One region of the Enterococcus montenegrensis genome, then DNA from elsewhere that is predicted to be linked to it. Evidence: predicted binding sites of a transcription regulator. Region 1 holds the regulator's gene; each other region holds the start of a gene.

Evidence for each region. Region 1 encodes NrdR, which represses ribonucleotide reductase genes. Its sites were predicted from a motif close to ACACNATATATNGTGT; they were not measured.
Region 2: the regulator NrdR is predicted to act here: its motif matches at 1,863-1,878, upstream of P3T75_RS02320 (deoxynucleoside kinase).
Region 3: the regulator NrdR is predicted to act here: its motif matches at 2,764-2,779, upstream of nrdD (anaerobic ribonucleoside-triphosphate reductase).
Region 4: the regulator NrdR is predicted to act here: its motif matches at 3,119-3,134, upstream of nrdH (glutaredoxin-like protein NrdH).

The regions. Positions count from the first base shown of each region.
Region 1 covers NZ_CP120467.1:1,213,537-1,221,903, reverse strand. The annotation lists gene pepT (peptidase T) at 1-767, opposite strand, end outside; gene P3T75_RS05985 (Nif3-like dinuclear metal center hexameric protein) at 808-1,926, opposite strand; gene P3T75_RS05980 (tRNA (adenine(22)-N(1))-methyltransferase) at 1,920-2,624, opposite strand; gene dnaI (primosomal protein DnaI) at 2,722-3,645, opposite strand; gene P3T75_RS05970 (DnaD domain protein) at 3,645-5,015, opposite strand; gene nrdR (transcriptional regulator NrdR) at 5,034-5,510, opposite strand; gene coaE (dephospho-CoA kinase) at 5,830-6,432, opposite strand; gene mutM (DNA-formamidopyrimidine glycosylase) at 6,438-7,277, opposite strand; gene polA (DNA polymerase I) at 7,290-8,367, opposite strand, start outside.
Region 2 covers NZ_CP120467.1:482,105-490,471, reverse strand. The annotation lists gene P3T75_RS02330 (pentapeptide repeat-containing protein) at 1-147, shown strand, start outside; gene P3T75_RS02325 (magnesium transporter CorA family protein) at 149-1,054, opposite strand; gene P3T75_RS02320 (deoxynucleoside kinase) at 1,143-1,802, opposite strand; gene mvk (mevalonate kinase) at 2,187-3,122, shown strand; gene mvaD (diphosphomevalonate decarboxylase) at 3,115-4,089, shown strand; gene P3T75_RS02305 (phosphomevalonate kinase) at 4,119-5,231, shown strand; gene fni (type 2 isopentenyl-diphosphate Delta-isomerase) at 5,221-6,288, shown strand; gene P3T75_RS02295 (hypothetical protein) at 6,358-6,831, opposite strand; gene adhE (bifunctional acetaldehyde-CoA/alcohol dehydrogenase) at 7,395-8,367, opposite strand, start outside.
Region 3 covers NZ_CP120467.1:1,937,997-1,946,363, forward strand. The annotation lists gene P3T75_RS09365 (FtsX-like permease family protein) at 1-1,779, opposite strand, end outside; gene P3T75_RS09370 (ABC transporter ATP-binding protein) at 1,769-2,548, opposite strand; gene nrdD (anaerobic ribonucleoside-triphosphate reductase) at 2,959-5,148, shown strand; gene nrdG (anaerobic ribonucleoside-triphosphate reductase activating protein) at 5,270-5,872, shown strand; gene dinB (DNA polymerase IV) at 6,098-7,216, opposite strand; gene rsmI (16S rRNA (cytidine(1402)-2'-O)-methyltransferase) at 7,333-8,220, opposite strand; gene P3T75_RS09395 (DNA replication initiation control protein YabA) at 8,298-8,367, opposite strand, start outside.
Region 4 covers NZ_CP120467.1:665,919-674,285, reverse strand. The annotation lists gene P3T75_RS03210 (FeoB-associated Cys-rich membrane protein) at 102-236, opposite strand; gene feoB (ferrous iron transport protein B) at 237-2,396, opposite strand; gene P3T75_RS03200 (FeoA family protein) at 2,398-2,868, opposite strand; gene nrdH (glutaredoxin-like protein NrdH) at 3,200-3,424, shown strand; gene nrdE (class 1b ribonucleoside-diphosphate reductase subunit alpha) at 3,613-5,775, shown strand; gene nrdF (class 1b ribonucleoside-diphosphate reductase subunit beta) at 5,869-6,831, shown strand; gene P3T75_RS03180 (DUF92 domain-containing protein) at 7,212-8,015, shown strand.

The DNA of each region.
Region 1 (8,367 bases):
TCTGGAATTTCAGTTTGTGGTAGCTGATTATTGAATGCAATGGCTAAACGTAATGCATTAATCATTGTATCTTTAGCAGTCCCTGGATGAACATTTTTACCATGAATTGTAATTTCTGCGGCGGCGGCATTAAATGTTTCATATTGCAATTCACCGACAGGCCCACCGTCCATCGTATAAGCAAAATCAGCCCCAAATTGGGCAACGTCAAATTTATCAGCGCCAACGCCAATTTCTTCATCTGGACCAAAGCCGACTTTGATTGTACCGTGTTTAATTTCAGGGTTTTTAATTAAAATTTCTAAAGCCGTCATAATTTCAGCAATCCCGGCTTTATCATCTGCACCCAATAGCGTTGTCCCGTCGGTTGTAATGAGCGTTTGGCCAGCATAATTTTTTAAATTTGGAAAATCATTCGTATTTAAGGTATATTTCCCTGCTGGATCTAAATTGATTGTCGATTGTCCATCATAATTTTCAATAATTTGCGGGTTTACATTTTCAGCGTTAAAGTCCGCAGTATCCATGTGAGCAATAAAACCAATTGTTTTGACTGGTTTATCGCTGTTACTTGGCAACGTCGCGATGACATAGCCATTATTTTCATTATAAAGTACATCTTGTAAGCCTAATTCTTCTAATTCTTTTTTTAGTTCATGGGCAAAAGCCACTTGCGTTTGTGTAGAGGGTGTTGTTTTACTCGTAGCATCAGAACGTGTTTGTGTTTTAACATAGCGTAAAAAGCGGGGTAATAAATTTTCGTACATCATAGTTCCTCCCAAGTGTTTAAAAAACACAGTTTAATTTTTAAAGGTATTGAAATGGATTCGTATTGGTTGTTGAAGGAATAAATTCTACTTCCCAATTTTCTTCTTTTTTCCATTGATTCATTTTTTCAATAAAGCGGGGAATGCAGACACGCTCTATGTTATGCCCTGGATCAATTACCGTCAATCCATTTGCTTGCATATCGTGAGCGGTATGGTAATACACGTCTCCTGTAATATAAACATCGGCGCCCTTTTTTATTGCGTCCGGATAAAAATTACCGCCAGAGCCACCACAGATGGCAATTTTTTGTATCATTTTTTTGGGCTGAAAAACAGGTTCAACTAACCGCAAACCATCTAATTCAAAAACTTCTTTCACTTTTTGGGTGAAGTCTTCAAGTGCCATGGGTTGTGCTAGCTTGCCAACGCGACCGATCCCGTATTTTATTGGCTCATTATCTAAGCTAATTAGATCAAAAGCCGGTTCTTCATAAGGGTGTGTTTCATACATTGCTTTTAAAACTTGTGCCTCAATTGTTTCTGGTAACAAAACTTCTATTTTTGCTTCTTGCACACTTTCTTTTTCACCAATATTACCAATGGCAGGTTTAGCACCCGCAGTTGGAATAAAGCGTCCCATACCTACTGATTGAAAACTGGTAAACTGATAATTGCCCTGTTCACCTGCACCAGCTTCACCTAAAGCTTGCCGCATTTTTGCAGCGGCTTCAATTGGAACGTAAACAATTAATTTTTTAAACTTTACTTGATGGGTTTCTGTCATAAAGTCAGCAACTTCTATTTGCAACATTTCACAAAACCAGTCATTTAGTCCATCGGGGATAATGTCCATATTCGTATGGGCTGCATAAACTGCAATATCGTGTTTCACTAGCTCCAGATACATTTTAGTCTGAGGATTTGTTGCAGTTAAACGCTCAATCGGTCGAAAAATCGGCGGATGTTTCGCGATGATTAAATCAATATCTTTTTCAATTGCTTCTTGTACGACTTCTGGTCGCACATCTAATGTCATCATCACTTTCTTAATTGGCTTATCAAGGGTTCCAATATGTAGACCTACTGGATCGCCTTTTTCTGCTAGCCATAAGGGACAATACGCTTCAAAACGTTTAATAAAGTCTTTTGCTAACATGTCAACGCCTCCTTGATCCATGCCAATTCTTGTTTAATTTCGTTAACTTTTTTTTCTGGTACTACTTTCGCTTTTTGCAGTTGCCCTAACACTTTTTCTAAAGCTTGTTGTTCTTGTTGCCATTTTTTTAAAAAGACACTATTTTTTTCAGCTAATAAATGCGGTCCAAAGAAAATTTCAATTGGGGATAGTTCTTTTTTAACAGCTGTCTTTTTGGCAACAATAACTTCATAAATCTTATCATTTTCAGCTAAAATACTTTCTGTTAAAATCTCATAGCCTTCTTTTTGTAGCCAACGCCGCACGTTTTGTTCCCCCACATTTGGTTGTAAAACAAGCCGTTCTTTTCCGCTTAATTGCCCATTTGTTTTCCCATCTTCTAAAATACTGGCAATTAAAGTCCCCCCCATACCCGCAATGGTAATGGTGTCAATTTCATCAGCAGCTTCAATAGCTGCTAAACCATCGGCTAAACGTACAACAATTTGATTGTTTAGACCACTTTTGGCGACTTGTTTTTGTGCCGAATGAAAAGGACCTTTTACTACCTCTCCACACACGGCATAAGAAATTTTCCCTGCTAGCATTAATGCAACTGGCAGATAAGCATGATCTGAGCCAATATCAGCTAAGCGTGCGCCTTTAGGGACTGCATTGCCCACGACTGTCAGGCGTTGTGACAGTTCTTGTTCGTTCATGTTGTGTTCTCCTTTAAAAAAATTTGCGCATCATTGATTTTTATTTCGAAAAAATTGACACAAAATTTCTGCAAAAGAAAATTCGTGTCAATTCATTTTATTCATTACGGCGATTAGGTCCTGACATGATAATCTCTTTTGCTAAATAACGAATACGTTCCATAATCCGTTTGGCTTTTAATGGTTCATCTGCGGTCTTGGTTAGGCGCAAATGATTCTCCAAACCATCCATTGTGAAATTAGAAGTGAAGAAAGTCGGCAATTGTTCTTGCATGCGATATTGCAAGATAACACCGAAAATTTCGTCTCTCGTCCAAGCTGTTAACGCATCTGCCCCGACATCGTCCAAAATTAAAATTTTAGGCTTTTTCACATTTTCTAGTTTTTCTGCGACCGTATTATCGGCTACAGAACTTTTCATCATCGAAGTAAAGGTTGGCATATGCACCATCATTGAAGTATAGCCGCGTTTTGCCAACTCATTTGCCATCGCACCTAATAAATATGTCTTGCCCACACCAAAATCGCCAGCTAAATACAGTCCTTTATGGAAAACCTGCGCATTTTCTGTATAGTTTTTAACAAACTTCATCGTTTCAAACAGAGCTTCCTCGCGGGCATCTGTTTTGTCGAAATTTTTCATATTCGCGTTACGAATATCTTTTGGGATATCAATCGTACTGACCCGATTTTTAATCTCCTCTTGTTTACGGCGCTCCAATAAGTCTTCAGTGGGGACATAGGCGACGTCAATATAATGAAAGTTCAAAACCAAGCGCGGCTCATAACCTGGGGCCATCATGGTGGGATCATTTAATGTGAATTTGCGTTTTTCTTGGACAAACTCATACAATTTTGGATAGCTTTTTTTCACATCTGCTTGTGTTAACTTATCTTTATTTTCAGCCAAAAACTTTTTAACAGTTGGATCAGCCAAAACTTCTTGCATCATTTCATCATACTTTTGCTGAAAATTCCGCCGTTCAAATAGTTCGTTGACACCTTTGCCGACATCTTCCATTATTTTTCACCTTCTTCATCATTGAAATATTCCCGCATCATCTTGTCAATTTCAGCTTTACGACTTGGATCACTCGTCGACTGTTTTTTTGACCAATCGGGGACGTCTTCTTTTTTGACAATATTTTGTACTCTCCCACCATTTTTTTGCCGTTGTTCTTTGGCAACTTGCTTTTCATTTACCGTCGTTTGCACATACTTAATGGCCGCTTCTGGTGTATTAATTTTATTTTGCGACCAATCATTAGCAATTTGATTGGTTAAAGCTTGCGGCAATTGGGCTTTATTTTGTGTTACTAACAAGTAATTCAATAAAATATTAATAACTGACGTTGGCAATGGTGACTTTTGTACCAAATCGGTTAAAAGCCACTCTTCATTTTTGGTCACATAGCCACCTTTAGCAGCTTTTAATTTCACCAAGTATTCCATCGGTGCTAAGGCCTCGCTGTCTAAAATCCGATACCAATCAGCTTCAGTAAAGCCTTGAGCCAATAGCGTATTTTTGCGGCGAAGTTGTGTGTCGCTGTTGTAATTTAAGACAACTGCTTTTTTTTCCGGTAAAAGATCTTGACTTTGTTTATAAACGACGTTTTTTAATTTTCGTACATCAATTGTGCCGTCGGTTAAAGATACAGCTTCAGCCATTAAATTTGTCAATTGCAGTTCATCGTAACCAAACATCTCATGATATAGCGTAAGACTATCTTTTAAGGTGTCGGTTATTTGGGTTGGATTAATAAATTTTTTGGTAGCTAAATCTCGTAATAAAGTCCAGTTCAACTGATTTTCAGCTAGCGGTAACTGCGCCACATCCTGCGGTGCCTCTTTTACGGCCGCTTCAATAACTGGTTGATTGGCTTGGTATTCATTTTGAGAAAAACTATATACCGAACCAAACTTTGTCGTTACATCTTGATAACCAGCCGTATTGACACTTTCCGGCTTAAAGCGTCGATTTAATTGTCGAAACTTATTTTGTCCTACTTTTACTACAAGTAAAAAAGACATTAATTCATCTGCCAAAAAGTCTTGAGGAGCTAACGGCTCCATTAAGACATATAAAAAACGAACTTCGGGTTGTTCCCTGTAGTAAGTTTTTAACAATCCGATACCTTCTAGGCGTTTTTTGGCTGCCTTCAGTGCTGATAATCCCATATCTAAGGCATTAAGCAACTCCAAATGGGTATAATTTTCTTGTGTATCTTCAAAATCTTGTAATAAGCAAAAATATAAAGCTAGCGCATCGGCCCCAATAATCGGCTGATACAAATTAACTAAAGACTTCTCTGCGTCACGAGTTAAAGGCAAACTTTTTTTCACTTCATAAATTGCTTTTGGTTGTAAGTTGGCTTCATAGGCATATTCCAAAAAATGCAGCCTCCAATTTTATTCTGTTGTGTCCTTGCCATTTGCTTTGGCGACAATATCTTGTAATTCTTTTAAGAAAACCGACATATCTTTGAACTGACGATAAACACTGGCAAAGCGAATATAGGCGATTTCATCCACATCCACTAAATCCTCCATCACATATTCACCAATTAAAGTCGTCGATACTTCATTTTCACCTAAAGAGCGGACACGATTTTCCACATGATCCACGATTTGCTCCATTTGCTCCATTGCAACAGGCCGTTTTTCTGCCGAACGGATTAACCCACGTAAAATTTTTTCACGGTTGAATTCTTCTCGTTCACCATTTTTCTTAATAACCAATAAAGGTGCTGCTTCTATTTTTTCAAAGGTCGTAAAACGAAAGCCGCAGTTTTCACATTCTCTTCTTCTTCGAATCGTACGCCCATCATCGGTTTGACGACTATCAACAACTCGGGAACTATTATGGTGACATTTTGGACAACGCATCTTCTCACCTCATTTAATTTCTAGGAATTTTGCTTATATTATAACAGAAAAAAATTGTGTTGTATTGTCTTGTACCTAAGAAAAGACTGTGTTTGTCTGCTTTTGAATGAATAATTTAAAAAACTATCACATTTCAGTGCCAAATTAGCGCCTGATAATTTATTAAAAAAAACGTTGGTGCATAAAATGTGTCATAAAAAAAGCTTTATAGGCTTATCTTTGTAACGTGATTTATTTTTTGTGGCAATCTTACTTTTGCTTGCAAAAAAGCTTCAGGATTATTTATCCCAAAGCTTTCAGACTTATTCATTATAAAAACTCATGATTCATTTTTGAAATGAACAGCTAACCAATTTAATACTTGCTGAACTGTTTTTGCTTTACTGCCGGTATTATCAAAAACGGTATCGGCTAATTTCTTTTTTTCGATTAGCGGCATTTGGCTTTTTATCTTAACTTCTGCTGTTTTTTCATCAATCAAATCACGGGCCATCAATCTTTTTTTTTGCTCTAAAAAGTCCACATAAACTACGGCAACTTCATCCATGTAATGATCATAATGACCTTCATACATCAAAGGGATATCTGCCACGACTAATGGACTTGTCTTTTTACCAGCTGCAATCTCAGCTTTAATTTGCTGCCGCAAATAAGGATTCATTAATTTATCAAGTTGTTGTCGTTTCTTGTCATCTTGAAAGATGAGCGCCCCTAATTTTTTGCGATTTAGTTTTCCGTCAGCTTGTATCATCTCTAAACCAAAAGTAGCTGCGATTTCTGCCAGTGCAGGTTGCCCAGGGGCAACAATATTTCTAGCTACGACATCCCCGTCGACCACGGGAAAGCCCTTTTCTTTAAAGACATTCACAACTGTACTTTTGCCACTGGCAATGCCACCAGTAATGCCTAAAACAAAACTCATCTTCATCACCTCAAGATTAGTTTTTGACAGTGGGGACATAGATGCGTTCCTCTTTGCGCCACTTTAATTTTTTCAATCGGAGTTTGGCACCGTGGACACGGCTGGCCCCCTTTACCATAAACGTTTAAAGACAATTGGAAGCTTCCCGCTTTTCCTAATGCGTTTAAATATGTGCGTACAGTCGTTCCACCAGCTGCCACTGCTCTGTTTAAAACATCAATAATACAAAGGCGCAGACGTTTAATCTGGGCATCATTTAAGCTATCACAAGGCTGCATGGGATGAATTTTTGCTAACCACAGCGCCTCATCAACATAAATATTGCCTAAGCCTGTCACCATTTTTTGATCCAATAAAGCCGGTTTAATCTCCCGTTTAGTTTTTTTCAAATCTGATTTAAACTGGGCTAGCTTAAACGTTTCCGGGGTTGGTTCAGGACCTAACTGGGCAATCCCTTTAAAATTTTGGGCCTCACCTTTTAAAACAAGTGCCATTCGACCAAATTTACGCACATCCCGATATTGCAATTGACTACCATCGGTAAAGTGAAAAATAACATGGGTATGTTTTGTCACGAGTGCTTTTGTGTCTGATGAAAAGAACTCGTATTTCCCCTCCATTCGCAAGTGGGAGATCAACTCATAATCGGAAAGTTCAAAAATTAAATATTTTCCTCTACGCCCAATCGTTTCAATTTTTTGTCCGACTAATTCGCTTTTAAAAATCTCAACTTCTGGCGCTGCGATAATTTTGGGCCAAAAAACAGTTACAGTTGCAATTTCTTTATTTAAAACAAGTTGTAACAACCCTTTTCTGACTGTTTCAACTTCTGGTAATTCTGGCATTTTTTCACCTTCTTATTTGGCATCATACCACGTCTTGCCCCAACTACTATCTGTGACAAGGGGTACGTGTAATGCCACGGCATTTTCCATGACATCTTTGACTAGTTTATCCAATTTTTCTAGTTCATTTTCTGGCACTTCAAAAACCAACTCATCATGGACTTGCAGTAACATAACAGCTGATAAACTTTCTTCTTGCAACCGTTTTGCCAGGTCAATCATGGCGATTTTCAAAATATCAGCGGCACTTCCTTGAATAGGAGTGTTAATTGCGGTGCGTTCTGCAAAAGAGCGCACATTAAAATTCCGAGCATTAATATCTGGAAGATAGCGGCGACGATGATACAGGGTTTCAACATACCCTTTATCTTTTGCATCCCGAACGATACTTTCCATATATTTTTTAACCCCAGGATACTTTTCAAAATAAGTATCAATGTATTGTTGTGCTGCTTTTCTGGAAATTCCTAGATTTTGTGATAAACCATAATCAGATATACCATAAACAATTCCAAAATTCACCGCTTTTGCTTGACGACGCATATTTGGCGTCACATCTTCAGCCTTTTCAATCCCAAAAACCCGCATTGCTGTGCTGGCGTGAATATCTTGACCTTCTAAGAAGGCTTCTTTTAAATGCTCATCATCTGAAATATGTGCCAATACCCGTAGTTCAATTTGCGAATAGTCAGAGGAATAAATCACCCAGTCTTTAGCTCGGGGAATAAAGGCTTGTCGAATTTTACGCCCTTCTTCTAAGCGAATAGGAATATTTTGTAAATTAGGATCAACCGAACTTAAGCGGCCCGTTTGAGTCAAGGTTTGAACATAACGCGTATGGATTTTTTGGTCCGGTTGAATGACTTTTAATAAGCCTTCAACATAGGTCGACTGAATTTTAGCAATCTGACGATACGTTAAAATATCCGCCACAATCGGCGCTTGGTCTTGTAATTGCTCTAAAACATCGACAGCTGTTGAATAGCCTGTTTTTGTCTTTTTGATCACCGGAAGCCCCATTTTTTCAAAAAGAATAACACCTAATTGTTTTGGCGAATTTAAGTTAAACTCTTCTTTGGCTTCTGCGTAA
Region 2 (8,367 bases), 730 kb from region 1:
GGCCATACATCTTTAAACAAGCTTGATTTTAGCAATAACAAATTTTATCGCATCATTTTAGAGCAAGAAAACTTGCGCGGGCTCATTGTCAATTCCCAACAAGCCTTAGTTATTGCAGCTAGTCTGGGGCTTGTTATTAAAGATTAGCTTATTTAATTCGGCGCCACATAGCCAAAAGCATCCAAACAGATAAGCCAATGCTGATCAACATTGCAATCCCCCAACCAAAAACAGAATTGGAGAATGGCAGCGGAACATTCATGCCAAAAAAGCCCGTAACAATCGTCGGTACCGTAAGCAATAACGACCAAATAGTTAAAAATTTCATCGTATCATTCAAATTATTATTTAAAAGATTATTATAGGCACCTGAAAGTTGGTCAATAACTTGAGCAGCTAAATTCGTCATCTCCACTGCTTGCTTGGCTTCAATTAGAGCATCTTCCAATTGCTCTTTTTCATTATCTTGCAGGCGATGGAAAATATTCAAGGCGCGGATTTGTTGCAATAAGACCGCATTTTGTTTGGTCGCTGTTACTAAATAGACCAAACCAATTTCAAGGTCAGAAAGTTCCAGTAAATTTTTATTTGTCGTCTTTTCCCGCAGTTTTTGATTTAAACGCATCCGCTCACTGTTCACTTCTTCAATCAAAGGAAAAAAAGAATCTGAGATTAAAAATAGCGTGTGGAACAATAAGCTGTATTCACTTTGTTTACTATTTTTGTGGAGTAAATTCTCCATCATATCTGCTACATAGCTGGTATGCTCTGTCGTAAAAGAAAAAAGATGATGTTCTTTAATAATAAAAGTCATCGGACTTGTTTCATAATGATTATCTGTTTTATGGCGATGAGGCACGTTATAAACCAGTAAAAAAGCATGTTCTTCGGGATCATATTCTACCCGCGCGCGTTCGTTTTTATCTAAAGAATATGTCAGCATCTCATCACTTAACTGGTACTTTTCTTGTAATTCACTTAAAGTGGTGACACTGTGATTATCGACTTGGACCCAATAAGAGGCGCCTTGATTAAATTCTCTTTTATGTTCCATATTCCACCTCATTTGATTTTCTATCTTCAATTATAACAAAAAACGCTGGAATCCCTATTCATAAGCCTGGATTCCAGCGTTTTACTTTTTAGCCGATAAATTCTAATTGGCGAATTTCTGCCAACTTGTCATCAATCAGTTGGATAACTTCTTTTGCCGCTACTTCATCTTCCACGAAATTCAACAGATCGCCATCAATTTGTAATTTTGGACTCTCGTGATAGTTTTCAAACCACGCATCATAACGACGATTTAATTCTTGATAATAATCGTAAAGACTTGGATCATATTCCAATTGTTCAAACTCGCGGCCACGTTTTTTAATTCGCGCTAACATCGTTTCAAAGGACACTTTGATGTGAACCAATAAATCAGGATGCTTTTTTTGAGCGGCAAATGGCAATTCTTGCATCATATTGGCCAACAATTCATCGTACACTTGTACTTCTGTGGCAGTTGCCCGACCCAAATCAGCATTTAAATGAAATAATAAAGAATCTTCATAGATCGAACGATCCAAAACATTGTCTTCGTGTTGCAATGCTTTTTTTATACTATCAAATCGTTTATTCAAAAAGTAAATTTGCAATAAAAAAGCATATTTATTGGGATCTTGATAAAATAAGGGCAATACTTCATTATCATCAACTGATTCATAAAATGCTTCGCTGTTTAAATGATTGGCAATCATTTCTGTTAAACTTGATTTACCTGCGCCAATGGTACCTGCTAATACAATCACACTCATGGACCTCCAACTCACCTATCACTAAATATTGTGTTTTTTCTCTACCTGACACACTATACCCCACAACATCTTGTTGCGTCAAATAAGAAAGTACTCACAAAAACAGGTACTATTTTGATAAAATCCGCTACCAATATGGCTTAAAAATTAGAACAAGCCACCTGAGTGAAAAAAATTATTTGACTGACAAAAAAATAGCTTTCTATAGTTTACCTTTATAAATGCAATGAATTTAAAAAAAGAAGTTAAAAAAATCTCTTAAGAAAAAATTGAAAAGCGTTGAAATTTTTCATAAACCCTTAACGATTCGCTTAATTTTTAGTAGAATGGACAAGCAGTACATATTTTGTTTTATTTAAATATAAAAAGAAATGAGGCATTTGCATGAAATCCAGTGGTGAAGGTAATGCCAATGGAAAAATTATTTTGATGGGGGAACATTCTGTTGTCTATGGAAAACCCGCCATCGCTTTTCCTTTCCAACCGACCCATGTCACAGCTGAAATAACCGACCACATTTACGACGTATTACGTTCGGGTTATTTTGTCGATCCCTTAGCGAAGGCACCAAAAAGTCTGGAAAATATTAAAACACTCATTCACCAATTGCGTCATGACTTTTCTACGCCACCAGTACAAATTACAATTTCTAGTACCATTCCCGCTGAAAGAGGAATGGGATCAAGCGCTGCTGTTGCGGTAGCCATTACCCGGGCATTTTTTGATTGGCAAAATTTACCCCTAAGCCATGAGCTTTTATTAACCTATGTAAATTATGCTGAGAAAATTTCCCATGGGAATCCAAGTGGCATTGATGCTGCAGCCACAGCCGGTGATGAACCGATTTTATTTCAAAAAGGCGCAGCTTTTGAGACTTTTCCTATCAACATCAATGGCTTTTTAATTGTGGCAGATACCGGTGTTAAAGGCAAAACCCGCCAAACTGTTAAAGCAGTCGCGCAACGTTTTGAACAAGATAATAAGACTACTGGTCATTTAATTAATGAGCTAGGAGACTTAACTTTAAAAGCTAAAAAGGCTATTTTAAATAATCAAGCCGCGTATCTGGGAGAACTAATGAATGCTGCCCAAAAAAACTTAGCCGCCCTACAAGTAAGCGATCAAACATTGGATAATTTAATTATGGTGGCCAATCAAAATGGCGCACTAGGCGCTAAACTAACTGGTGGTGGTAAGGGTGGCTGCATGATCGCCCTAGCTTCAGATTACAGTACCGCCAAAAAAATTACGACCGCTTTAACTAACCAAGGTGCCAAAGCAACTTGGATTCAAGAATTAGGAGTTTATCAATATGCTTAAAGGAAGTGCCCGGGCACACACCAATATCGCCTTAATCAAATACTGGGGCAAAGCCAATGAAGAATTAATTATTCCCATGAACAACAGTCTCTCATTAACTTTAGATGCTTTTTATACCGAGACGACGGTAATATTTTCAGAAGATTTAACAGCAGATACCTTTTATTTAGATGATATTTTACAAGATGAAAAAAGCACAGAAAAAGTCAGCCGCTTTTTAGACTTAGTGCGCAAAATGGCAACTTGTCCGCTTTTCGCTGAAGTAAAAAGTTATAATCATGTTCCTTATGCCGCTGGTTTAGCTTCATCTTCAAGCGGCTTAGCCGCCCTAGCTGCCGCTTGCAACCAAGCGCTGCAATTAGATTTGTCTGATCGGGATTTATCCCGCTTAGCGCGCCGTGGTTCAGGTTCTGCTTGTCGCAGTATTTTCCCTGGTTTTGTGGAATGGCAAAAAGGTAACAGCGATGAAACTTCTTTTGCTGAAGTGGTGCCAAGCAATGGCTGGGAAAATGAACTGGCAATGCTCTTTATTTTGATTAACGATCAAGAAAAAGATGTTTCCAGCCGTGATGGTATGCGACGAACAGTCGAAACTTCAGCCTTTTATGAAGGTTGGTTGCAAACGGCACCGCAAGATTTAGCCAGTGCTAAAATTGCCATCCACGCGCAAGATTTTAATAAGTTAGGTAGCATCGCTGAAAACAATGCTTTAAAAATGCACGGCACGACATTAGCAGCCGTACCACCATTTACTTATTGGTCACCTGACAGTTTAAAAGCAATGCAGGCGGTCAGAAAAATGCGGGCAGCAGGAATCCCTTGTTATTTCACCATGGATGCTGGACCAAATGTTAAAGTATTATGCCTGAAAAAAGATGCTGAAAAAATCAAAGCTAAATTACGTGATTATTTTGCAGCAGATCAGCTTGTCACCGCTTTTAGCGGTCCAGGAATTACGTATTTATAAATGGAGACACATTACAGGGGGAAAAAGAAATGTTAGTGGAAGCTTCGGCTCCAGGAAAACTTTATATTGCAGGAGAATATGCCGTGGTTGAAGCTGGGCACCCTGCAATTATTATCGCCGTTGATCAATTTATCACAGTTACCATCACAAAAGCCACAAAAAGTGGTAGCATCCAATCGGCGCAATACAGTGAATTACCAGTAAAATGGACGCGCCGCGGTGGCGAACTGGTTTTAGATATTCGGGAAAATCCATTTCATTATATTTTGGCAGCAATTAAAATCACCGAAAAATATGCCCAAGAACAAGGCAAACAATTGGCTTTCTTTGATTTAAAGGTCACAAGTGAATTGGATAACTCTAATGGTCGTAAATACGGTCTTGGTTCCAGCGGAGCGGTAACAGTCGCAACAGTAAAAGCATTAAGTGCGTTTTATGAACTTTCGCTAACTCCCATGATGACTTTTAAACTCGCAGCCTTATCTCACCTAGAAGTGCAAGGCAATGGCTCTTGCGGAGATATTGCCGCAAGCTCTTACGGCGGCTGGATTGCTTTTTCTACCTTTGAACAAAATTGGTTGCAAAAACATCGCCAAGCAGAAAGTATCACGACTTTATTAGCAAAAAAATGGCCTAAGCTTGCTATTACACCGCTGCCAGAAGTTTCTCATCTGCGTTTGTTGATCGGTTGGACAGGATCTCCTGCGTCTACTTCTGATCTGGTGGATCAAGTAAATGAATCCAGAGCAGATAAGAAAACCTCTACTTCTTATGAAGAATTTTTAGCCGCCAGTAAAGACTGTGTAGAGCAAATGATTACTGGTTTTCACACCCAAAATATCAGCTTGATAAAAAAAATGATCAAGAAGAACCGGCGGCTTTTAAACGAATTAACCCAAATCACCAATGTCACGATTGAAACACCCCCATTAAAAATGCTCTGTGATTTAGCTGAAAATTACGGCGGTGCTGCCAAATCCTCTGGCGCTGGTGGCGGTGATTGCGGTATCGTGATTACCGATCAAAAAAGTGGTATATTGCCTTTGATGAGCGTTTGGGAAAAAGCTGGTATCACACCGCTGCCCCTACACGTTTATCATTATCAAAAAAAGGTTGAAGAAAGGACGCAGCATGAATCGTAAAGATGAACACGTAAGCTTAGCAAAAGCTTTTCATAAAGAAAAAACAAATGATTTTGACGCAGTCCGTTTAATTCATACCCCGTTACCACAAATTGATGTAAAAGATGTCAGTTTAAAAACAGAGATTTTAAATCACGAAGAAAACTTTCCTTTTTTCATTAACGCCATGACTGGTGGTTCCAAAAAGTCATTACAGATTAATCACGATTTGGCCCTTATTGCTAAAGAATGTCAGTTAATGATGGCAACAGGCTCTGTCACAGCTGCTTTAAAAGACGAAAGTGTCAGTGATAGTTTTAAAATAGTGCGCCAGATTAATCCAGCTGGCTTTTTTCTTGCCAATATTGGTGCGCACAATGCCTTAGAAAATGCGCAACGTGCCGTGGAACTATTTGGTGCTAACGCCTTACAAATCCATCTAAATGCACCGCAAGAATTGGTCATGCCTGAAGGAGATCGAACTTTTTCGGATTGGTTAGACAACATCGCTGAAATTGTCGCAAAACTCCAAGTACCAGTAATAGTCAAAGAAGTTGGCTTTGGCATGACCAGAGAAGCGATGCTGCAATTAATCAGTGTTGGGGTTCAAACGATTGATGTTTCTGGTCAAGGCGGTACTAGTTTTACCCAAATTGAAAATGCACGCCGACCAAAACGTGAGATGGCGTATTTAAGTGAATTTGGTCAATCGACTGTTATTTCGTTACTTGAAGCTGCCCAAGTAACGCGCTCCTTTGAAGTAATCGCCTCAGGTGGCATTCGCAATGCTTTTGATATTTTTAAATCATTAATTTTAGGTGCTGACACAGTAGGTATTTCTGCCACCATTTTAAATCAACTTTTAAGCCACGGCGTTGAGGCTACGATTGAGATGATTCAAAATTGGCAAGAAGATTTGGCGCTTCTTTACACCATGGTAGGTAAAAAAAATACTCATAGTTTAGAAACAGTTCCGCTTATTTTTACTGATGAAGTTTGGCAGTGGTGCCAAGCCCGCGGCATTGATGTAAGAAAGTATGCAAGCAGAGGACAAAATGAAATACCGCTTCGTTTTTAAACTTCAGTTATCACTTAGATAAAACAAAAAATAACGTCTTTTTTCAAAATTTGAAAAGGACGTTATTTTTTATTGATCATTTTTTAAAAAGTCGTTTAAAAAAACATTTTTTTCTGGTGCCGCACTTTCTTTTGTAACTGGTACTTTAGCTAAATCGACTACCAGATTAGGTTCTTTTTGCAAAGTCCGGTTGAGTTCTGTGATACCTTTTAAACTTTCTGTCAATCGCCGGATTGCCCCTGGTGTCAAATCAAATTTTGCTTTTGCTTCTGCTTGCCCTTCTGTTGACTGTAACTCACCAATAATTGCTTGTAATAAGGTATATTGCTGTTGCAAAATATTTCGTAATTCATAATTTTTAAGCTCGTTTTCTGCTTGATCTTTAAAAAAATATGTTACGACAGATAAACTTTCGCCGTAATCGACTAAGTCATTACGTAATTGGATTAATGTTGCGTCATCAGTAGGATTTTCAATTCCTGCGACAAATTTCTTCAATAATACTTGAGACGTTTTTAATTCCCCAATTGCTTCTGCTAACATTTTTTCACTTCCTTTCCCCTTATTTCTTTATAGCCAAGTATCAAATTATGTGCCCAAAAAGTCAAGGAGTATGAGAAAAGCTTTTTGAACTCGTTTTGCTTCCAAGCATTAGGACAGAATTTCAATAAATTGCTTTTCAAATTTCTTGGAATTTTAGCTTAATGTCGCAGAAAGTTAGTTCAAAAAACTAGACATCTAGAAAAGCTGAAGGAATCGCTCTGCCCTGAGCCATAAGACCACAATTTGCTAAAATGGCTGTTTCATTTTTGCTAATTTTGGCTTTTGGCCGAAGGGGTGATTCAGAAAGCTAGACAACTGGAAAAGCTTTTTGAACTTGTTTTGCTTCCAAGCATTAGGACAGAATTTCAATAAATTGCTTTTCAAATTTCTTGGAATTTTGGCTTAATATCGCAGAAAGTTAGACATGAAGAATCTTCTGTAAATGAATTTATCTAGGCAAAGATTTTAACCTTTTCTAGTAAAAAACCGCCCAGCTGCTAAGAAGCCGGGCGGTTTTTGTTAATCAAAAATATCAAATATCGTCTTAAACGTCAGCTATAAAATTAAGCTTTTTCGTTGTACGCTTCAATAATGATACCTTTTAATTCAGAGATTAAAGGTTCTTTTGGATTTGCTGTTGTACATTGGTCTTCATAAGCAAGTTCTGCCATACGATCAACAGTTGTATCCAATGTTTGTTGCGTTACACCTTGGGCTTTCAAGCTCATGTCGATGCCGACTTTTTTACCTAATTCGTAAACTGCTGTTGCTAATGCTTCAACTAATTCTTCAGTTGTTTCACCTTTAAGGCCTAAGAATTTCGCAATATCCGCATAGTCTGTATCAGCACGGAAGTAGTCATATTTAGGGAACATCGCATGTTTTTGTGGGTCTTTGGCATTGTAACGGATGATGTGCGGTAATAAAATCGCATTTGTACGTCCGTGAGGAATACCGTATTCACCACCAATTTTGTGTGCAATTGAGTGACAAATACCCAAGAATGCATTCGCAAATGCCATACCAGCCATTGTTGAAGCGTTATGCATTTTTTCACGAGATTCCATATCCGGTGTTTTCACTGATTTTTCTAAATAGTCAAAGACAATTTTAATTGCTTGTAAACTTAAACCACGTGTGTAATCAGATGCCATAACAGAAACATATGATTCAATTGCGTGAGTTAATACGTCCATACCTGTATCGGCAGTTACACCTGCTGGTACTGACATTACAAACTGAGGATCCACGATGGCAACATCTGGAGTCAATGCGTAGTCAGCTAACGGGTATTTTACATGGGTTTCGCTATCTGTGATAACTGCAAATGGTGTTACTTCTGAACCAGTACCTGAAGTAGTTGGGATACATACAAATTGTGTTTTTTCAGGTTTGCCAATTTTGTAAGTCCGTTTGCGGATATCTAAGAATTTTTGTTTCGCGCCAAAGAATGAAGTGTCTGGGTGTTCAAAGAACATCCACATACCTTTTGCCGCATCCATTGCAGAACCACCACCAAGAGCAATTACTGTGTCA
Region 3 (8,367 bases), 720 kb from region 1:
TTCAACTTCTGAAAGTTGCCGCAACATGACAATCGCAGCAGTAGTAATCGAAGCAATCATACCTAGAAATGTTGCCACATACATGAAAATTCCCGCTTCTCTTGTGGCCCTGCGTACAATTGGAAAACGACTCGTATGATTTAACCGGGAATAGTTTCCAGTAAAAGCATGGGGAGTAGCATTCTTCAATACTTTGGTGGTAATTTCACCTTTTAATTTGTCATTTTTATACGTAAAGTCATAGTAAATATCATTTCCCCAATCAGATTTCAACTCTTTTTCAACTGAAGTTGCTAGTTGCTCTTCATCTTTTGTCTTTACATTGACCATAGCAATGGTGTAGTCAACCCCTTGAATACTCTGAAACTGTTCATCTGGTAAAACCAATACCCCAGCAGCATAGCGCAACAAAGCATCCCCCAGCAAATCCGAATAAAAATGTTCTACTTTAATATCTAGCCCATTTGGCAACGTCACTTGGCGGCTGAGCTCGCTGACACTGTTAAACATCATATAATTATAATCAAATAAAATGCCACGATTAACCTGTAATGGCTCAATTTTGGGCAAATCAGGATGCTGTGCCTGAAATTTTTGATAGTCACTAAAGCGTAAAATATTAATTAAATTAAATTGCTCCATTTCTTCACTACTGAAAAGTTTTAGTGCAAAGCGGCCTGCTGTGACTTTATACTGTAAATTTTGGGTCGTGGTTACCTTGCCATCATTTTCACGAACGATGGCTTCTAGCTTTCCCAGTTCACTGCTATGCACTTGAAAGTCAGTTGGCGTTTCATTTTGACTGACGCGACTTTGAATACTAACAAGAGAAATTGCACCGCCAATTAATGCAATGGCTAATGATGTCAAAATAGTAAGCAGTGCCAAAGAACGCCAATTTTTTAATATAGCGACCAAACTGCGACTACGTTCGTAATAGTTTAGACCTTGATAACGACTTTTCTTTTTATCAAGAAAATAAAAAATAGTTTTTAAACCATAGCGATAAAATAAATACGTGCCGATAATACAAGCAAGTAAAATACCTCCCGGTAGCCAAATTAAAATAGAAAAACTTTTTGTCAGTAAGAAAAAACGAAAAATTAGCGGTCGAATAAATACAGCAGCCAAATAGCCACAGCTAATTAACAAAACACTGAAAATACCTAATTTAATTTCATAAGGCTTTGTCTTTAACTTTTGCAAGTCAAACTGTGACTTAACCGAGAACACACCATCCACTTGCTTTTTAGATAAAACAATAATGTTTTGAAATGCACTGATAATAAAAACAAAAAGAAAAACAGCCGCAGTAACCTGAACAGATTGCCATGAAAAAAACAAGGTACTCGTAACATCTAAAGCCATTGCCTTTACTAAAATCATGGAAAAAAGTTTGGAAAAAATGACACCCAGACTAATCCCCACTAAAAATGCCAATAAGTTCAAGGCAAAAATTTCGACTAACGATTGTAAAATAATCCGCCGCCGTTTTAAACCAAACAATTGGTAAAGTGCAACTTCTTGCTGCCGTTTTGCGATAAAAAAGCGATTGGCACTTAATACAAAAAAGACCATCATCACAATGACAAAAAAACTACCAATCGTTAAAATATTCTCAATTTTTATATCTTGGCTAGCCCTTTTTGTTAGTGGCTGATCATGCGTCATGGCATTAAAAGAATAATAAATCATCACCGCCATCGTGATACTAATTAAATAAACGCCGTAATTGCGAAATTGTTTTAAAAAACTACGCCAGGATAATTTATAAAGCATTTCGTCGTCCCCCACCGCCTAAAGTTGCCTGCATATCAATCACCTGTTCAAAGAAATTCTGCCTGCTACCTCTTTTAACAACCTCAGAAAAAAAGACTCCATCTTTAATAAATAAAATGCGATTGCAATAACTTGCGGTATAGGGGTCGTGGGTTACCATTAAAATGGTTTTATTTTGCTTTTGATTTAATTCGCTTAAATAATACAGTAACTCCGTGGCAGATTTTGAATCAAGGGCACCTGTTGGTTCATCGGCAAAAATAATCCGTGGTCGCACGACTAAAGCACGGGCAGCTGCCACCCGTTGTCTTTGTCCTACCGATAACTCTTCTGGATAACGATGTAAAATAGCTTTAATTCCTAATAAGTCAGCTGCTTCTGTCACGCGGCTTTCAATCTCTTCGACTTTTAAAAAATCAATTGCCAAAGGCAAGATGATATTATCTTTGGCTGTAAGCGTAGGCAATAAATTAAACTCTTGAAAAATAAAGCCCAAATCTTTACGGCGAAAATCACTTAACTGATCTTCTTTTAGTGCAGTCAGATCTTGTCCGTCCACTTTTACTGTTCCAAAAGTCGGCAGGGCAATGGAAGCTAATATATTCATTAAAGTCGTTTTTCCCGCACCGCTTGGTCCCATGATGCCGACAAATTCTCCTTCATCAACACTAAAGGACAGATTATCTAGCACTTTGGTCTGATTAAAACGATTTCCATATGTTTTACTCAAATGTTTTACTTCTATTATTTTTTCATATTTCAACCTCATTTAGTCCTTTTGTTAAATAATTTAAGACAACTTACTTATTATCTTTATGGTAGCACAAGGTGTTTTAAATGCGCAGTTTTTAAGGTAAGTCAAGGGAAAAATTTAAACAAAAATTTTTTCTTGTGCACCATTCATCTTTTTATGCAAATTTCTGTTTTTTATAAATAGCAAAAACCTATCCCTATCTGTTTTCAATATTTTTACATATTTTTTATACACTAGATATAGTGTTTAATAGTATTAAATTAAAACAATGGCACTATATATAGTTGTGTTTTTGGTTGCACCTGACTTACTTTTCGGCTATCATAATATGTGAGTTCAGACACAATAGTCTGCTGATTAAGCTGGTCTTTTCTAACTAGTTAACAGTAAAGGACATGGTTTAAGAAATAAAGGAGTGAGCAAAAATGATGGATTTAAAAAATGAGCAGCTAGCACGCGAGGTGCATCCCCAACTGCAAACCATTAAAATCATTAAACGAGACGGACGCCTAATGGATTTTGATGACCAAAAAATTTACGATGCTTTGGTTAAGGCAAAACAACAAATTCACGGTGAATTATCCCCGATTGATCATGAACGTCTATTAGAAATTGTCGAGCGGATTGACGCTGAAATTGGCCAACGCTTTTCAACTGATGTCAAAATTTATGAAATCCAAAATATTGTCGAACACATCCTTTTAGAAAAAGGCGAATATGAAATCGCAGAAGCTTATATTAATTATCGCACCCGCCGCGATTTTGACCGTAGTAAGGCAACAGATATTAATTTTACAATTGGGCGTTTAATTAACAAAGATCAAAGTGTCGTCAATGAAAATGCCAATAAAGACAGTAATGTCTTCAATACACAACGGGATTTAACAGCCGGCATCGTTGGAAAATCGATTGGCTTAAAAATGTTACCGACACATGTCGCAAACGCACATCAAAAAGGTGATATTCATTACCATGATTTGGATTACCATCCCTATACCCCTATGACCAACTGCTGTTTAATTGATTTTAAGGGCATGCTAAATGATGGTTTTAAAATTGGCAATGCAGAAGTAGAATCACCAAAATCAATTCAAACTGCCACTGCCCAAATCTCACAAATTATCGCCAATGTAGCTTCTAGCCAATATGGCGGTTGTTCTGCTGATAGAACTGATGAGTTATTAGCACCTTTTGCAAAATTAAATTATCAAAAACATATGCAAGATGCACTAAAATGGATTGAAAATCCTAAACGGCGTGAAGAATATGCCAAAGCAAAAACCAAAAAAGATATTTTCGATGCGATGCAAAGTTTGGAATATGAAATTAATACTTTATTTACTTCAAATGGTCAAACTCCTTTCACTTCCCTTGGCTTTGGCCTTGGGACAAACTGGTTTGAAAGAGAGATTCAACGGGCTATTTTACAAATTCGTATTAATGGCCTAGGAAGTGAGAGACGAACTGCTATTTTTCCAAAATTGATTTTTTCAATTAAAAAAGGCGTTAATTCTAACCCCACTGATCCAAACTACGATATTAAACAATTGGCTTTGGAATGTGCAACAAAACGGATGTATCCTGATATTTTAAACTACGATAAAATTGTTGAATTGACAGGCAGTTTCAAAGTACCAATGGGTTGCCGTTCTTTTCTACAAGGTTGGCAAGATGAGTCAGGGCAAGAAGTAAACGTTGGTCGGATGAATTTAGGTGTGGTTACGTTAAACTTACCTCGTATCGCATTAGAGGCTGCTGGTGATCAAGATAAATTCTGGACACTTTTAGAAGAGCGCTTAGCAACTGTGAAAGATGCTTTGGTGTATCGCGTAGAGCGTTGTAAAGAAGCAATCCCTGCAAATGCCCCAATCTTATATATGTACGGTGCCTTTGGTAAACGTTTAAGCCGGACCGATGCCGTGAATGAATTATTTAAAAATAAGCGGGCAACTGTTTCATTAGGTTATATTGGCTTATATGAAGTTGCTTCTACTTTCTTTGGTGGTGCTTGGGAAAATAATCCGACTGCAAAAGACTTTACCTTAAGTATTGTCAAATCATTGAAAGCTCACGCTGATGATTGGGGTAATGAATATGGTTACCACTTTAGCGTTTATTCAACGCCAAGCGAAAGTTTGACAGATCGTTTTTGTCGTTTGGATACTGAAAAATTTGGTATCGTTGAAAACGTCACTGATAAAGAATACTATACCAACAGCTTCCATTATGATGTTCGTAAAAACCCAACACCTTTTGAAAAATTAGACTTTGAAAAAGATTATCCGAAATATTGTTCCGGTGGCTTTATTCACTACTGCGAATATCCGATGTTGCAACAAAATCCAAAAGCTCTAGAAGCTGTGTGGGATTATTCTTACGATAAAGTTGGCTATTTAGGCACAAATACGCCAATTGATCACTGTTATGAATGTGGTTTTGAAGGTGACTTCACCCCAACAGAACGCGGCTTTGAATGTCCGCAATGTGGCAATCACGATCCTAAAACCTGTGACGTGGTAAAACGAACTTGTGGTTATTTAGGTAATCCCCAAGCGCGCCCCATGGTACATGGTCGTCATAAAGAAATTTCATCCCGCGTAAAACATATGAAATAAGGCCACTTTTATGGAAGTTAGAAAAAATGACCCGAACTCAGGCAACTGATGCTCGGGTCTTATTGCAAAGAAGTAAACCTGCTTAGCTAAATAAGCGATTAACAGAAAGAAGGCTTTTTTTATGCGCAACCCCAAGCCTAAAGAATGGCAAGCAAGTAAATATAGTAAAAATTATATTGCTGACTATAAAGCATTTAATTTTGTCGACGGTGAAGGTGTCCGCAATAGTTTATATGTTAGTGGTTGTCTTTTTGCCTGTGAAGGCTGCTTTAATAAAGCTGTCCAAAACTTTAACTACGGTACTCCTTTTACTAAAGAATTAGAAGATCAAATCATCACGGACTTATCTCACGATTATGTTCAAGGCTTAACGCTATTAGGCGGTGAACCTTTTTTAAATACAAGTGTTTGTTTACAAGTAGTTAATCGAGTAAAAAAAGAATTTGGTGAAAAAAAAGATATTTGGAGTTGGTCTGGATATACTTTTGAAGAGCTATTGCAAGAGACTGACGACAAATTGGAATTGCTAAATAAAATTGACATCTTAGTAGATGGGCGCTTTGAACTAGCCAAACGAAATTTAAATTTACAATTTCGTGGCAGTAGCAATCAACGAATCCTAGATGTCAAAAAATCATTGGCGCTTGGAAAAGCGGTTATTTGGGATAAATGTCACGATGCAACAGAAAATTTTGAACAAATAAAAAAACAAGATTTAATCTAGCCCTCCATCGCTTAGCTTCACAAAAATCAAACAATTGTCCCACTCACAAAAAAGTAGGATTTTCCCAATTTGCCTTATTTCTTAAAAGGCCTGCACCTGAAACAAACGACATAAACTTTTGTAAAGTAATTTATTTTCGTGAAAATTTTATCTTTTTCTAATAGTGTACAAAAAGTGAGGCAAAATGAAAATTCTGCCTCACTTTTTACGTATATTTACATTCCATTACTTTTCATCTTCCCACAAAGGTAAGGTCATATTTTCAAAAGTCACCGGATCCAAATTCGTCACCGTCACCCCTAAAAGGCGAATTCCCTTTTCAATGCCTGCAACGTCTTCCCAAATTAGACTAGCTTGAGAAAAAATCATTTGTTTATCAATTAAATAAGTAGGCAGTGTCTTTCTTTTGGTTACCGTTTCATAACCTGTATAGCGCACTTTTAAAACAATCGTTTTACCATGTTTGCCCACTCTTTTTAAAGATGCTGCAACTTTTTCAGACAATTGTCTCAGCTGCGTTAACACTTCTTCTTCTGTAGTAAGCGGGTTGCCATAAGTATGTTCTTTTCCAACCGACTTTCGCTGTCTTGTCACGGCAACCGGTGCATCGTGTATTCCCCGCACTTTTCGATACAAAGAGTAGCCCATTTTACCAAAGGTTTGAATTAACTCCATTTCTGTTTTCTCGTATAAGTCCGCACCGGTAAAAATTCCCATTTCATTCATTTTGGGGACTGTCTTTTTTCCGACTCCATGAAATTTTTCAATTGGTAAAGCTTTTAAAAAAGTAATCGCATCCCGTGGTGGAATAACCGTAATCCCCTGAGGCTTCATATAATCAGAGGCCAACTTAGCTAAAAATTTATTATAGCTAACTCCTGCTGAACAAGTAAGGTGAACTTTTTGCCAGACTTCTTTTTGAATTAAACGGGCGACCTTCACGGCTGAAGTACTGTTCACTTTATTTTCTGTAACATCTAAATAAGCTTCATCAATGGATACTGGCTCAATAATATCGGTATAACGGGCAAAAATCTGACGAACTTCTTCTGAAACTTTTCGATACTTCTCGTGGTTTCCCGGTACAAAAATAGCCTTGGGACACAATTCATACGCTTTTTGTGCACTCATTGCAGAGTGGATCCCATATTTGCGCGCCTCATAATTGGCAGTCGTCACAACTCCTTTACCCCCAGTATCGCTGGGATGGCGTGCAATAACTAAGGGATGCTTTGCTAAATTGGGATCGTCTCGTTCTTCAACAGAAGCAAAAAAAGCGTCCATATCAATATGAATAATTTTACGACTTGTATCATTCTTTAAAGGAAATTGCAGCTCTCCCATACCCTCACCCCACATTCTAACTTATTATACTAACACAAACAAACGTTCGCAAGTTTTCTCGTTAATAAAAATTTTTTTTAACAAAACGTTAGTTTTTAACAAAAAAATCAGCCGCTTTAATCGGCTGATTCGAGGATTTCATGATAGTTTTTATAAACAACTTGCTTTTTAACTTGATTATTTTGTGCCACTGTTTTAATCGCTTGATTGGGTTTCATCCCTGTTTTAACTAAATTTTCTACCTGCTCTTTCAAAGATAACATAGCCGTCTCAGCAGATACATCATCTTTTCTGCTACCAGAAGAGCCTGCTACCATTAAACAGCACTCACCTTTTACAGCATTTTCTGCCAAATAGCTAGCTAATTCCACCAGATTGCCCCGTAAATACTCTTCATGTACTTTGGTCAACTCACGGCAAATAACTGCCTGTCGACTGCCAAAAACTTCAGCTAAATTTGCAACGGTTTGTTTTAAACGATAAGGTGATTCATAAAAAATTAAAGTTGCCATCTCGTTTTTCAACGTATTTAAAACTGTGAGCTGTTCACTTTTCTTGCGGGGCAAAAAGCCATAGAAATAATTAGGTTGCGGGTTTAGCCCGGAGGCAATTAAAGCCGTTAACCCAGCAGTTGCACCAGGTAGCGCAACAACGTTTATCTCCTCTGCAATACACGCCACCACTAATTCATGACCGGGATCACTAATTGACGGCATGCCGGCGTCGCTTACTTGGGCAATATTTATTCCTTGCTGTAACAAAGTAATTAATTCTGGCACTCGTTCTTTAAAATTATGTTCATGTAAACTTTTTTGTGGTGTTTTAATTTCAAAATGATTCAATAATTTTTGTGTATTGCGAGTATCTTCACTGGCGATTAATTGTACCGTTTTTAACGTCTCCACGGCACGATACGTCATGTCTTGTAAATTGCCAATTGGTGTAGGTACCAAATAAAGCGTTCCGCTTATTGGACTTCCTTTAAAACTGCTTTGCTTTTGCACTTGTTATCACCTTTTCATAAAGTGAAAAAGAATTGATTGAAAAGGATAGAATTACCTTTTAATCAATTCCTCGTCACTTAATTTTGACTTTCACGATATAATACTTCCAAACAAAAAACGCATTGCTCGTCGTTTTCTCTTCTGGCA
Region 4 (8,367 bases), 550 kb from region 1:
AGAGGCGGTTTTTTCTCAACTTTTCTTCCTATTTTTAAATAGCGCAATAAGGGGCTATGACAAGGATTTTGTCATAGCCCCTTATTTTACTTTTACAATTACTAAAACTGTTCCGGTTTTTTCACAGGACAACTTGTTTTACAATCTTCACAACTGCTGCCTTTTTTTACTTGACGGTAAACAACAAAGGCTGCTGCGCCAAAAATTAAGAGACTTAAAATTATCGTTGCTACCATTTATTTCACTTCCTCTTTTAATTGATGCATTGAAATGACATCATTTTTAGGTGCGGGTGTTTTACGAATTAGTAAGAACAGACCGTAGGCTAAGACCGCTGCTGCTAAAATAGTAGCCGCGTTCATTGGGCCTCCTTCAAAGATAACCCGGCCAAATTGATAGACGACAAAGCTTACCGCATAAGCTAAACCACATTGGTAGCCCACTGCGATCCAAGTCCATTTCGCATTGCCCATTTCCCGATGAATCGCGCCAATTGCTGCAAAACACGGTGCACATAGCAAATTGAACACTAAAAATGAGTAAGCCGCTACTGGTGTAAAGGCTGCTTGTAATGGTCCCCAAATTTCTACACCATTTTCAGAAACTTCATCTAAATGACTAAACAAAATGCCAAATGTGTTGATCACATTTTCCTTGGCGATCAGTCCAGTAATTGTTGCAACTGCACCTTGCCAATTTCCCCAACCTAATGGTGCAAACAATGGCGCAATCACACGACCTAAATTCGCTAAAATACTTTGATTGCCATCAACTGCTTTTAAGGTAAAGCTGTAATTGGACATAAACCACAAAACGATACTGGAGACAAAAATAATCGTCCCTGCTTTTTTAATGAAGGAAAATCCCCGATCAAAAGTTTGGCGGAAAACATTTTTGACTTGTGGCAAATGATAAGCGGGTAATTCCATAATAAATGGTGCGGGATCACCGGCAAATAAGTGCGTTTTTTTCAAGGCAATGCCTGACAAAACAATTGCGGATACGCCAATGAAATAGGCAGACGGTGCAACCCAACTTGCTTGTGGGAAAAAGGCACCGGCAACTAAGGCAATGATTGGTAATTTCGCAGAACAAGGCATAAAGGTCGTTACCATAACCGTCATACGACGATCTTTCTCATTTTCAATTGTGCGACTCGCCATAACCCCCGGCACACCACAACCGGTTGCAATCAACATGGGGATAAAGGATTTACCAGATAAACCAAACTTACGGAATAGGCGATCCATTACAAAAGCAATCCGTGCCATATAACCACAATCTTCTAATAGTGACAAGCAGAAAAAGAGCACTAATAATTGTGGGACAAAACCTAAGACAGCTCCGACACCGGCAATAATGCCATTTAAAATTAGATCTTGCATCCAAGCGGCAACGTGCCATGCTGCGAGATTTTTCGTAACAAAATCCGGTACGACTGTTCCAAACAAGACATCGTTGACCCAATCTGTTCCCATGACTCCAATTGTTTGGATAGACAGATAATAAATCCCCCACATAACAAAGGCAAAAATTGGAAGTGCCAAGAAACGATTGGTCACGATTTGATCGATTTTATCGCTGATAGTTAAGCGTAATTCATTTTCATTAACGGTACATAATGCCATTAGGCGCGCGATAAATTCATAACGCTCATTTACCAAAATGGCATCACTCGTATCATCAAAGATTTTTTCTGTAATGGCAATAATTTCGTTAATTTCTTTACGCTGAATTTTACTTAAATCTAAATTTTCTGTTGCCAATTCATCTTTTTCAAATAATTTTGCAGCATAAAAACGTGCTTGTTTTTGCGCAACAGTATTGCCTAAGACGTCAATAATTTCAGTTAAGGCTGCTTCTAAACGCTCATCATAAGTTGGATATGTCGTTTCAGGAGGAAATTTTTCCGCTGCTTGCGTACTTTTATGAATCAATTCCTGTAAACCTTGTTTTTTCAAGGCACTCATGCTCACTACCGGAATACCTAAGCCATAAGCTAATTTGTCCAAGTTAATGGTTTTGCCGCTTTTTCTGATGAGATCCATCATATTCAATCCCAAAACAACAGGAATACCTGTTTCCATAAGCTGCGTCGTTAGATATAAATTACGTTCCAAATTAGTCGCATCGACAATATTGATGATCGTATTAGGTGAACCTGTTAATAAATAATCTCTGGCAACAATTTCTTCTGGAGTATAAGGAGATAAAGAATAAATCCCAGGCAAATCTTGAATGGTAATATTTTTTTGTTTCTTTAATGTACCGGATTTACGCTCAACAGTAACCCCCGGCCAATTTCCCACGGATTGCATGGAACCTGTTAATTGGTTAAATGTACTTGTTTTCCCACTGTTGGGATTCCCCGCTAAAGCAAATTGCAAGTTTTCCATACTATCCCTCCTTTTTTAACTCCACTAAAATATACTCTGCTTCACTTTTTCTTAAAGATAATTCATAGCCACGCAAATTAATTTCAATGGGATCGCCTAATGGTGCTAATTTACGGACCGTTATCACAACATTTTTAGTCAAGCCCATATCCATTAAGCGGCGTTTGACCGCACCTTCGCCAAATATTTTAATAACTTTGCCTTTATCTCCTACTGCTAATTGATCTAAAGATAAGACTTCTTCTTTTTTTGCAGCTGGCTCGACGATAATTGCTTCTAATAAACTCTGGTCTAAAGCTAGGCGCGCATTTTGAACTAGGACAATTCCGTCTTGACCTTTACTTTTTAACAACACAACATGACTGCCGGGCAACAATCCTAAGTTTTGTAAATGCTTTTGAACTTCTGCTTGCGCTGTTACTTCTTTCACAACAAAGGTTTGATTGGGTGCAACTTCTGCTAATTTTTTCATGAATACTCCTTTACTGACAGGAATCAATTGCGACTGATAATTATTCTCATTTAGAATAAGGTCTACCGCTAGCAAAGTCAATCAAATTTAAAATATTGTAATATTTTTCACATATTAATAATTATTCTAATTTAGAACTAGACCATTTTCTATTCTCATCATGAAAATAGAAAAGAAAACTTGTCCTTCTGCTATCTTTTCAACTTGTCTACCCCAAAACCACAATGTATAGTGTGTTTATTATTACAAAACACAATATCTAGTGTTTTTCGTTTGACTTTTAGTTTTACTTCTCTATACTGAGAATATAAAGAATTAAGGGGGCATTATCATGACGATTACATTATTTTCAAAAAACAACTGCATGCAATGTAAAATGACAAAACGCTTTTTAACTGAGAATCATGTCAGTTTTAAAGAAGTTAACATAGATGAAGAGCCAAACGCATTGAACTTTCTAAAAGAACAAGGTTTCAAAAGTGTGCCGGTAACAACTGCTGGTGAAACAACAATCATCGGTTTTAGACCGGACCAATTACGTAGTCTTGCTTCTTAAACGCATTTAACCGAGGTTGTATCCTAGACAAAATAGCAGCAGTCTAACTGGCAGATTTTATTTTACAAAATAGTGGAAAATTATTTTTACCAGTTATACAAGCGTATTTTGCAATTTACGGGGACACCTCCTTTTTTTCGCATTTTTTTATTTTTTAGAGCCTAAAAAAAAAGAAAGTTGGTCCTTCCATGAGTTTAAAAGAGTTAAAAGATGTTAGTTACTACAAACTAAATAACGAAATCAATCGCCCTGTTAATGGTCAAATTCCATTAAACAAAGATCAAGAAGCTCTGCAAGCTTTTTTCAAGGAAAATGTGTTACCAAATACCAAGCAATTCGCTACATTTAATGAAAAACTGGAATATCTTGTAGCGCAAGATTATTTGGAAGCAGAGTTTCTAACACATTATTCTGCTGCATTTATTACAAAATTATACGACTTTTTATTAGCCCAAAACTTCACCTTCAAATCGTTTATGGCAGCCTATAAATTTTATTCGCAATATGCCTTAAAAACCAATGATGGTGCTTTTTATTTAGAAAATTACGAAGATCGTGTCGCAATTAACGCCTTGTATTTTGCTGCAGGCGATGAAGAGTTGGCGTTAACTTTAGCCGATGAAATGATTCATCAACGTTATCAACCCGCAACGCCTTCTTTTTTGAACGCAGGACGCAAACGCCGAGGAGAATTAGTGTCTTGTTTTCTAATTCAAATTACCGATGATATGAATTCAATCGGCCGCGGCTTAAATTCTGCATTGCAACTTTCTCGAATTGGCGGAGGAGTCGGGATTACATTATCCAACTTGCGGGAAGCCGGAGCGCCAATTAAAGGCTATGAGGGTGCTGCAAGTGGTGTAATGCCGGTTATGAAATTATTTGAAGATTCCTTTAGCTACTCGAATCAATTGGGGCAACGACAAGGTGCAGGGGTAGTTTACTTAAATGTCTTCCATCCGGATATTATGGCTTTCTTATCGGCAAAAAAAGAAAACGCCGATGAAAAAATCCGTGTGAAAACTTTATCCCTAGGTGTATTAGTTCCCGATAAATTTTACGAGTTAACCCGTAACAACGAAGATATGTATTTATTTAGCCCTTACAGTGTCGAAAAAGAATACGGCGTTCCCTTCTCTTATATCGATATCACTGCAGAATACGACAACTTAGTTAAAAATCCGAATATCCGTAAGCAAAAAATCAAAGCACGGGAATTGGAAAATGAAATTGCTAAATTACAACAAGAATCCGGCTATCCTTATATTATCAATATCGATACAGCTAATCGTGAAAATCCGATTGATGGCAAAATTATCATGAGCAATTTGTGTTCAGAAGTACTGCAAGTCCAAACTCCATCTGTTTTAAATGGACGTCAAGAATATGAAATCTTAGGTACGGACATCTCTTGTAATTTAGGTTCAACCAATATTGTTAACTTAATGGCTAGCCCTGATTTTGGTAAATCGGTCCGAGCTATGACACGCGCACTAACCTTTGTAACCGATAATTCTCATATCGATGTAGTCCCTTCCATTGCCCACGGAAATGACCAAGCTCATACAATCGGACTAGGCGGCATGGGCTTGCACACTTTCTTTGCTAAAAATCAATTGGTTTACGGTTCAAAAGAATCCGTTGAATTTACTGATATCTATTTTATGTTGTTAAATTACTGGACCTTAGTCGAAAGTAATAAAATTGCTAAAGAACGCCAGCAATCTTTTTACAACTTTGAAAAATCAGCCTATGCTGATGGCAGCTATTTTGATAAATATATTGCTGAAAATCATATGCCCCAATCTGCTAAGGTGAAAGAATTATTTGACGGCATTTTCATTCCGACAGGTGAAGATTGGGCCAAATTAAAAGCAGCCATTCAAAAAGATGGCTTGTATCATCAAAACCGCTTAGCAGTGGCGCCAAATGGTTCTATTTCCTATATTAATGACACAAGTGCCAGCTTACATCCTATTACTCGGATGATTGAAGAACGTCAAGAAAAGAAAATTGGTAAAATTTACTATCCAGCGCCTTATCTCTCAAATGAGACACTACCTTATTACACATCAGCTTATGATATGGATATGCGCAAAGTTATCGACGTTTATGCCGCAGCCCAACAACACATTGATCAAGGTATGAGCTTAACGCTGTTTATGCGTTCTGACATTCCCAAGGGCCTTTATGAATGGAAAACGGCAACCACCAAACAAACGACCCGTGACTTGAATATTTTGCGTCACTACGCTTTTCATAAAGGCATTAAATCGATTTATTACGTCCGTACCTTTACCGACGATGCAGAAGAAATCGGCAGCAACCAATGTGAAAGTTGTGTCATTTAACCCTTAATTAAAAGTGAAAAAAATAAAGGGCTTGTTTTAACAGCTTGCATTTTTTGCGAGCAAGCTGTTAAAACAATTACGATTAGGAGGCAGATCATGGCAACTTATTATGAAGCCATTAACTGGAACGAAATTGAAGATATTATCGATAAATCCACTTGGGAAAAACTAACCGAACAATTTTGGTTAGATACCAGAATTCCGCTATCAAACGACTTGGATGACTGGCGGACTTTATCAGAACTTGAAAAACAAACAGTAGGCCACGTTTTTGGCGGGCTGACCTTATTAGATACCGTCCAATCTGAAAGCGGAATGGATCAATTACGAAAAGATGTCCGTACCCCCCATGAAGAAGCGGTATTGAATAATATTCAATTTATGGAATCTGTCCATGCCAAAAGTTACTCATCGATTTTTTCAACCTTAAATACAAAATCAGAAATTGACGAAATCTTTGAATGGACCAACACGAATCCATATTTACAAAAAAAGGCCGAACGAATCAATGAAATTTATAAAAACGGCACACCTTTGGAAAAGAAAATCGCCAGTGTCTTTTTGGAGACATTCTTGTTTTACTCTGGTTTTTATACACCTTTGTATTATCTAGGTAATAATAAATTGGCCAATGTCGCTGAAATTATTAAATTGATTATCCGCGATGAATCTGTTCACGGAACGTATATTGGCTATAAATTTCAATTGGGTTTTAACGAACTGGATGAAACCAAACAAGAAGACTTAAAAAATTGGATGTATGATTTATTATATGAATTGTATGAAAATGAAGAACGTTATACCGAAGAATTATATGATGAAATCGGCTGGACTGAAGAAGTAAAAACCTTCTTACGTTACAACGCCAATAAAGCATTGATGAACTTAGGACAAGATCCGCTTTTCCCAGATACTGCCGATGATGTTAACCCGATTGTTATGAACGGAATTTCAACTGGGACAAGCAATCACGACTTCTTCTCCCAAGTCGGCAATGGTTATTTATTAGGTCAAGTTGAAGCAATGGAAGATGACGACTATAACTTTGGTCTTTAAGTAAAAAAAAGACTTCGCAAATTCCATTTTCTTTTGACTACTACTAGTGTCATAACAAATTAGTTCAAAAAAGCACCGCTACAATTATGATTATTACAATTGCCAGAATTTCACGGCAATTATGTAATGAAAATAATTTGGCGGTGCTTTTTCGTCTATTATAGGAAGTATAAGTTGTCCACCAGAAAAAGATTGATCTAACGGCTTTAGCCCTGTCTAGCTTTTTGAACTAACTCGTTGCGACAATAAGCCAAAATTTGAAAAAATGGAACCGCTATGTATCAGGATTTTGGTCTTCTATCTCTGGAGTGAATCATTCCTTTAACTTCTCTTATGTTACACTAAAAGGGTGTAAATTCCGTTAACAAAAGAGGTGTCAAATGATTACAGTGTATTTAGCCTGTGGTGGCTTAATTTTCACAGCGCTCCTTGGTTTTGTACTTTTTATCGCCCATTATCTAACTTTCTCAGGTTATCTTGCTTTTATTTTTTTAGGTACTTTTTTAGCTGCGCTAACGCCTCCATTTGTTTGGCTTTTATTAGGGCTATTCTTTGGCAGTGCGATTTTCATCCATGCGATTAAAAAAGTTGCTAGTAACCAATTCGATACAATTGGCAAAAAAGGAGCCCAGCGAGATGCTGAACAGCTTTTGGCTAATAGCCTGCCCGTTCTTGTTGCTGGCTTATTAGCACAATTTTTTCCCGCGACTTTTAACTGGTCAGAAATTATGACAGCTCTGATCGCAGTCAGTTCTGCAGACACTTGGGCTTCTGAAATTGGCATGTTAGCTAAAGGGGATCCTTACAATATTCTAACGTTAAAAAAAGTTGCGACTGGTTTATCAGGGGGTGTGAGTTTGCTGGGAACTTTTGCGGCAATTGGTGGCAGCTTTTTAATTGCGGCAACTTACGCTGGCGGCATTTTTCTATTTACCCCAATCAGCTACCAGCCTGCTACTTTTTGGCAGCCATTTTTACTTGGTGTATTGGGAATGTTTGTCGATAGTCTTTTGGGTTCAGCTTTACAAAGTAAATACCGCTGCGTTGTTTGCCATCAAATAACTGAGCAGGAATATCATCACAATAAACCCGGCCAGCTTGTCCATGGACTAAAATTTATTGATAACGATATTGTTAATTTGCTTACCGGTTTTACAGTCTTAGTTATAACCATGTTTATTTAATAAGAATAGCAGGAAAATGAAATTATGCTAAATTGCCCTTCAAATTTCTCAAGATTTTGACTTAGTGTCGCAAAGAGCTGGTGCACAAAGCTCCATCACTAGAAAAGCTGCGAGCACCGTCTTAGCTCTCAAGCACTAAGATGGAATCTTGATAAATTGTCCTTCAAATTTCTCAAGATTTTGACTTAGTGCCGCAAAGAGCTGGTGCACAAAGCTCCATCTCTAGAAAAGCTGCGAGCACCGTCTTAGCTCTCAAGCACTAAGATGGAATCTTGATAAATTGTCCTTCAAATTTCTCAAGATTTTGACTTAGTGTGCAAAGAGCTGGTGCACAAAGCTCCATCTCGAACAT